3 regions of the Dokdonella aquatica genome follow, and region 1 is predicted to be linked to each of the others. Evidence: riboswitches for the same ligand, from Rfam matches in the RefSeq annotation. Region 1 holds a riboswitch; each other region holds the start of a gene.
What was found. Region 1 has a riboswitch for cobalamin ahead of ACQQ2N_RS09090 (TonB-dependent receptor domain-containing protein). Riboswitches for the same ligand answer to the same signal wherever they lie in the genome.

Region 1 (2,194 bases):
GCGCGACGAATCGCCAGCGACACGTCACTCGCATCGGCCGACCTGCCGTTCGAGTACATGATGAATGCGCTGCGCCTCGTCGACGGCGTGCCGCGCGCGGACTTCGCCGCGCGCACGGGCCTCGACGACACCGCCCTCGCCGACGCGCTCGGCGAGGCGACGGCACGCGGCTGGATCTCACGCGACGAGGCCGTGCTGCGCACGACGGACGAGGGCCAGCGCCTGCTCAACGACGTGATCGGCCTGTTCCTGCCGGAGCGCGAGCATGCTTGAGTTCGTCGTCGTGCATTGCCCGTATTGCGGCGAAGGCTTCGAGACCAGCGTGGATTGCTCGGCCGGCTCGCAGGCCTACGTCGAGGACTGCGCGATCTGCTGTCGCCCGATCGAGGTGCACGTGCAGGTCGGCGAGGACGAGGAGCTCGTCGGCGTGTCGACGCGCCGCGACAGCGACTGACGGCCTGCGGCGCGATGACGCGCCTCCGATCCCCCTTCGCTTGCGGGCACCCCGGGCGGCACCTACACTCCGCGCCGCCGCAGGTGCCCTGCCGTCCATGACGTCGGGGTGAAACGGGAAGCCGGTGCGAAGACTGCTTCGGGCGACGATCGCCCGCACCTTCCATTCCGGCGCTGCCCCCGCAACGGTAGGCAAGCCAAGCCTGGTCGAAACGCCACTGTGCCGAGCACGGGAAGGCGACCGGGTCGATGCCGCAAGGCATCGCTTGCAAGCCCGGAGACCGGCCCGTGGCGGACGTCGACGACGTCCACAGTTCCAGGCGTCGCGGCGGGCGACGGACCGGATGGCACGAAGCCCGGCTTCGTCCGCCCGTTCCTCCGTGCGCGCCTGGTGTCGCGGGTGCGCGTACCGGAGAAACCCCATGTTCCGTCCTTCCCTGCTTTCCGTTTCGATCCTCGCCGCGTTCGCGGCGCCCGCCTCGGCTTTCGAGGCCACCGAGCAGCCCGAAGTGGTCGTGACCGCTTCGGGCGTGTCGCAGACCGTCGACACCGTGCTCGCCGACGTCAGCATCATCACGCGCCAGGACATCGACGCCAGCGTCGCGCGCGACACCAGCGATCTGCTGCGCCTGCAGGCCGGTGTGGACATCGCGCGCACGGGCGGCCCGGGCAGCCAGACCTCGGTGTTCCTGCGCGGCACCAACAGCAACCACGTGCTCGTGCTCGTCGACGGCGTGCGCGCCGCCGCACTCGGCACCGGCGCCTTCACGTGGGAAGCGCTTCCGCTCGACACGATCGAGCGCATCGAGATCGTGCGCGGCCCACGCGCGAGCTACTGGGGCTCCGACGCGATCGGCGGCGTGATCCAGATCTTCACGCGCAAGCTCGACGGCGCGCGCGTGAGCCTCGGCTACGGCAGCGACAACGACCGCAAGGCGACCGCCGGCTACGGCGCGCGCGGCGACGCCGGCGGTTTCGCCGTGCAGTTCGGCTGGCGCGCGACCGACGGTTTCCCGAGCCAGAACGAGAACGGCTTCGGCTACGAGCCCAGGGACCACGGTTTCGAGAACCACTACGCGACGGTTGGCGGCGATGCGCGCCTCGGCACGCAGACGCTGTCGGGCTCGATCACGCGCAGCGAAGGCGACGTCGAGTTCGCCGGCGGCGACTCGAGCTTCACGCAGCAGGTGATCAGCGGCGTGCTCGAGGGCGCGCTCGGCGCACAGTGGCAGCACCGCCTGCAGCTCGGCAACACGCGCGAGGACTACGAGACGCCGGCCTATTTCTCGCTTTACCGCAGCCGCCGCGACAGCATCGGCTGGCGCCACGACGTCGCGATCGCCGGGAACCAGCGCATCGTCGCCGGCATCGACCACGTGCGCGAGGAAGGCGACAACCGCGGCAGCTACGTCGAGAAGCGCGACAACACCGGCCTGCACCTCGGCTGGATCGGCAGCTTCGGCGCGATCGACACCGACCTTTCGGTGCGCCACGACGACAACAGCGAGTTCGGCAACGCGACGACGGGATCGGGGGCGCTCGGCTGGCGTTTCGGCGACGCCGCCCGTGCCTACGCGAGCTACGGCCAGGGCTTCCGTGCGCCGACGCTCAACGAGCAGTTCTCGCCGGGCTTCGGTGGCTTCTATGCCGGCAATCCCGAGCTCGATCCCGAGAAGTCGCGCAATGCCGAGATCGGCGTCGAGTTCACGCCCGCCGAGGGACAGCGCTTCAAGGTCAACGT
Region 2 (2,194 bases), 1.6 Mb from region 1:
CGAGCACGACGGCGCGACCTGCAGGCGTTCGCCACCACGCGCAGCATGCGCGCGACGTGCGAGCGCGAGCGCGCGGTCGAGGTCGGTGCGCCACACGTTGCGGCCATCGACGAGGCCGAGTGAGAGCGTCCACGTGGCCGGGATCGCCGCGAGCACCTCGTCGAGCTGCTGCGGCACACGCACGAGGTCGACATGCAGGCCGTCGACGGGCAGCGACGCGACGAGCGCGAGGTTGTCGCCGATCGCCCCGAAATACGTCGCGAGCAGCAGCTTCGGGCGCTTCACGTCGGCCAGCGCGGCGTAGGCGTCGCGGTAGGCGGCATGGTCGTCGCCGTCCTGGTCGAGCACGAGACAGGGCTCGTCGATCTGCACCCAGTCCGCGCCCGCATCGGCAAGCCTGCCGAGCAGTTCGGCGTAGGCTGCGACCAGCGCAGGCAGCAGGTCGAGGCGATCGCTGCCGTCGATGCTCTTGGACAGCAGCAGGAAGCTGACCGGTCCTAGCAGCACCGGACGCGCGCGCGCGCCGGCGTCGCGCGCCTCGAGGAACTCGGCGACGGGCTTGTCGCCACGCAAGCGGAAGGCTTGCCCGGCCTCGAGTTCGGGTACGAGGTAGTGGTAGTTCGTATCGAACCACTTGGTCATCTCGAGCGCGGGAAGATCGACGCCGTCCTGCTGCAGGCCGCGCGCCATCGCGAAGTAGCCCTGCAACGGGTCGGCATCGGCGAGCGCGCAGTAGCGCTGCGGGATCGCGTCGAACAGGAAGGCCGTGTCGAGCACGTGGTCGTACAGCGAGAAGTCGTTGCACGGCACGATGTCGGCGCCGGCTGCGTGCTGCAGCTGCCAGTGCCGGTGGCGCAAGGCCTTGGCCTGCATCTGCAGTGCACTCGCGTCGGCATCCCCGCGCCAGTAGGCCTCGACGGCCTGCTTGAGTTCACGTCGGATCCCGATGCGCGGGAAGCCGAGGTTGATCGCTTGGGTCATGGTGTGGTCCTCGATTCGTCATGAATGGAGGAACGAAGGAAAGGCGTCGGCCGACCGCCTGCGCAGCCGTCGTCACCCGCGACCTTCGCCCCCTCGGGCGAACCGGCACTCGCGGGCACGCGTGCGCACGCACGCCTCCGCATGGAGGCGCGGCATGCCCACCGCCTCCCACGGGCGCCAGGTCAGGCAGGGATCGCTCCCTGGCCGAGGCAGGTCTTCGGGCTCGTGGACGTGGTGCATGCGCACGCACCGCCTACTGTCCGCCGCTTCCCGGTCCTCGCGGACCAGTGCTGTTGGCGAAGGTCGTTTCCACACACCGCTGCGGGGCAGCGCCGGATTTGGCATGGGCCGTACCGGCTTCCCTTTTAAATTCATCCCTTCATGCAGATGAAGAGATGAATACCTTGGCGTGCGCATGCTGGACCGTTTGCGGCCGCCGGTCAAGGACGATGCCGGCCGGGTGCGACCGTCGGTCACGTCCCTCGCGACGATGCCGGTGATGTCATCGGGGGATCCCTTCACCCACGACATCGATGAAACCCACCACGCTGAACGCGGCGATCGCCGCGATCCTGTTGCATGCCTCTCCCGTATCGGCTGCAGATGCGGTCGACGACGACACCGGTGCCGTGTTCGAGCCTGTCGTCGTGATCGCGGTCGCACCGCGCACGCCGCTCGTGTTCGAGACCGATCCCAAGCTGCCGCGTCAGCCCGTGCCCGCGAGCGACGGCGCCGACTACCTCAAGACGGTTCCCGGCTTCACGGCGATCCGCAATGGCGGCACCAACGGTGATCCGGTGCTGCGCGGCATGTTCGGTTCGCGCCTCAACCTGATGTCCAACGACGGCACGATGCTCGGCGCGTGCCCCGCTCGCATGGACAACCCGCTCTCGTACGTCGCACCCGAGACGTTCGATGCGCTCACCGTCATCAAGGGGCCGCAGTCGGTGATCTGGGGGCCCGGCGCTTCGGCAGGCACCGTGCGCTTCGAACGACGTACCGCGCGCTTCGACGAACCCGGATGGCGTACCGACGCGAGCGTGCTCGCGGGCTCGTGGGGACGCCACGACGAGGTGCTCGACGTCGCCGCCGGTGCGCCACGCGGCTTCGTGCGCATGACCGCGAACCGTTCCGAGCAGGGCGACTACGACGACGGCGCCGGACGCCGCGTGCCATCGGCCTGGAAGAAGTGGAACGCCGACGTCGAAGCCGG
Region 3 (2,194 bases), 420 kb from region 1:
TGCTCGGCACGGTGCCGGCGACCGGTGAGGCCGCCGCGGCCGATCCGGGCCTGCGCGCACGCGCCGTCGCCAAGGCCGCCGCGCAGAAGGCCGCGCTCGCCGCCGGCACGCTGGCGTTGCCGCCGGGGCCGCTGGGCTGGCTCACGATCGTGCCCGAGCTGCTCGCGATCTGGCGCATCCAGGCGCAGATGGTCGCCGACATCGCCGGCGTCTACGGCGTCAGCGCACGCCTCACGCGCGAGCAGATGCTGTACTGCCTGTTCCGCCACGCCGCCGCGCAGGCGGTACGCGATCTCGTGATCCGCGTCGGTGGGCGGCTCATCGCGCAGGACGTGCCGCTGCGCGTGTTCGAGCGTGTCGCCCACGCGATCGGCATGCGTGTCACGCGCCGTCTCGTCGGCGGCGGCCTCTCGCGCTGGCTGCCCGTGGTCGGCGCGGTCGGCGTGGGCGCCTATGCCTGGTACGACACGCGTCAGGTCGCGCGCACCGCGGTCAGCCTGTTCGCGATGGGGCGTCGTTCCGATGTCGACGCGATGCTCGACGCGCTCGATGCCGTGGCGCCGCCGCTGCCGCCGACGCACGCGTCCGAGGCGGCCGTCGACGCGTCACCCGAGCCGCCGAAGCCACGTCGCACGCGTCGATCCTGAACGCGCCACGCGAAACGGCGACGCGATCGCGTTCCCGAAAAATCAAGCCCAAAAACCCAAAATATCCGGTTGACGTGCCGGGGTGGACACAATAGCTTGTGTCCGGTCGGTCCACGCCGCCGACACGCCGAACGCGTGGCGCAGCGTGGTTAAAAGGGAATCCGGTGCAATTCCGGAGCTGCCCCGCAGCGGTAAGTGGAAACGAGTCCTGCACACGCACTGGGGCATGCCCTGGGAAGCGCAGGACGAGGTGTGGCCGGCGACGGCCACGTGTCCACGAGCCCGAAGACCTGCCGGCACGTCGTACCCGAGGCACCGTCTCACGATCCGAGATCGAGGAGGCGGACAGTCGGGGTCCGGCGCAGGTGGCCGCTTCCGCGGGGAAGCGCGTCGCAGGACGGAGCCCCGTGCGGGCCGCCGTCCCGTGGCGCGTTCCGTGGTCGCGGTGCCGAAACCTTCCTGCGCTCGGGAGCAGGTCTTCGGTCCGGCACGGAGGAACGCCATGCACCCCCTCGATTCGCGTGCACCGCACGCCATCGATTCCGATTCCACGCCAAGTGATGCACTGCCGATGAAACCCGCCACCGCTGTCGCGCCCGCGACGGCCAGCAAACCCGTCCCCGCCGCGCCTGCCGGCAGCGGCTTCGCGCTCACGCCGCCGCACAGCCCGGCGCAGATGCGCGTGACCAAGCGCAACGGCTCGAGCGAGTCGGTCGACCTCAACAAGATCGTGCGCGCGGTGACGCGCAGCGCCGAAGGCCTGCACGCGGTCGATCCGATGCGCGTCGCCCTCAAGACGATCGGCGGCATCTACGACGGCGCGACCACGCGCGAGCTCGACGAGCTCTCGATCCGCACCTCGGCCGCGCTGACCGCCGAGGAGCCCGAGTACGGTTTCCTCGCCGCGCGCCTGCTGTCCTCGTACGTCGACAAGGAAGTGGCCAACCAGGAGATCCAGTCGTTCTCGCAGTCGGTCGCGCGCGGTGCCGAGGTCGGCATCGTCAACGAGCGCCTGCGCGAGTTCGTCGCGCTCAACGCGCGCAAGCTCAACGACGCGATCGATCCGCTGGCCACGCGCCGCTTCGAGTACTTCGGCCTGCGCACCGTCTACGACCGTTACCTGCTGCGCCACCCCGAGCTGCGCAAGGTCATCGAGACGCCGCAGTACTTCTTCATGCGCATCGCCTGCGCGCTCGGCGGCGGTTCGCTCGCCGAGACGCTCGAGCTGTACCGCCTGCTGTCGTCGCTCGAGTACATCGCGAGCTCGCCGACCCTGTTCAACGCGGGCACCGCGCACGAGCAGCTGTCGTCGTGCTTCCTGCTCGATTCGCCCGAGGATTCGCTCGAGAGCATCTACGACAAGTACGCCGACGTCGCCAAGCTCAGCAAGTTCGCCGGCGGCATCGGCCTGTCGTACTCGCGCGTGCGTTCGCGCGGCTCGCTGATCCGCGGCACCAACGGCCACTCGAACGGCCTCGTGCCGTGGCTCAAGACGCTCGATGCATCCGTCGCCGCCGTGAACCAGGGCGGCAAGCGCAAGGGCGCGG

Region 2: linked by a shared signal. The riboswitch ahead of metE (5-methyltetrahydropteroyltriglutamate--homocysteine S-methyltransferase) and the one ahead of ACQQ2N_RS09090 (TonB-dependent receptor domain-containing protein) in region 1 are both predicted to bind cobalamin.
Region 3: linked by a shared signal. The riboswitch ahead of ACQQ2N_RS07405 (ribonucleoside-diphosphate reductase subunit alpha) and the one ahead of ACQQ2N_RS09090 (TonB-dependent receptor domain-containing protein) in region 1 are both predicted to bind cobalamin.

Annotation. Positions count from the first base shown of each region.
Region 1 covers NZ_CP197094.1:2,063,768-2,065,961, reverse strand. The annotation lists gene hemW (radical SAM family heme chaperone HemW) at 1-273, shown strand, start outside; gene ACQQ2N_RS09095 (CPXCG motif-containing cysteine-rich protein) at 266-454, shown strand; cobalamin riboswitch at 519-757, shown strand; gene ACQQ2N_RS09090 (TonB-dependent receptor domain-containing protein) at 876-2,194, shown strand, end outside.
Region 2 covers NZ_CP197094.1:455,998-458,191, forward strand. The annotation lists gene metE (5-methyltetrahydropteroyltriglutamate--homocysteine S-methyltransferase) at 1-981, opposite strand, end outside; cobalamin riboswitch at 1,173-1,403, opposite strand; partial or broken gene ACQQ2N_RS01885 (TonB-dependent copper receptor) at 1,515-2,194, shown strand, end outside.
Region 3 covers NZ_CP197094.1:1,639,309-1,641,502, forward strand. The annotation lists gene ACQQ2N_RS07400 (hypothetical protein) at 1-647, shown strand, start outside; cobalamin riboswitch at 738-959, shown strand; gene ACQQ2N_RS07405 (ribonucleoside-diphosphate reductase subunit alpha) at 1,219-2,194, shown strand, end outside.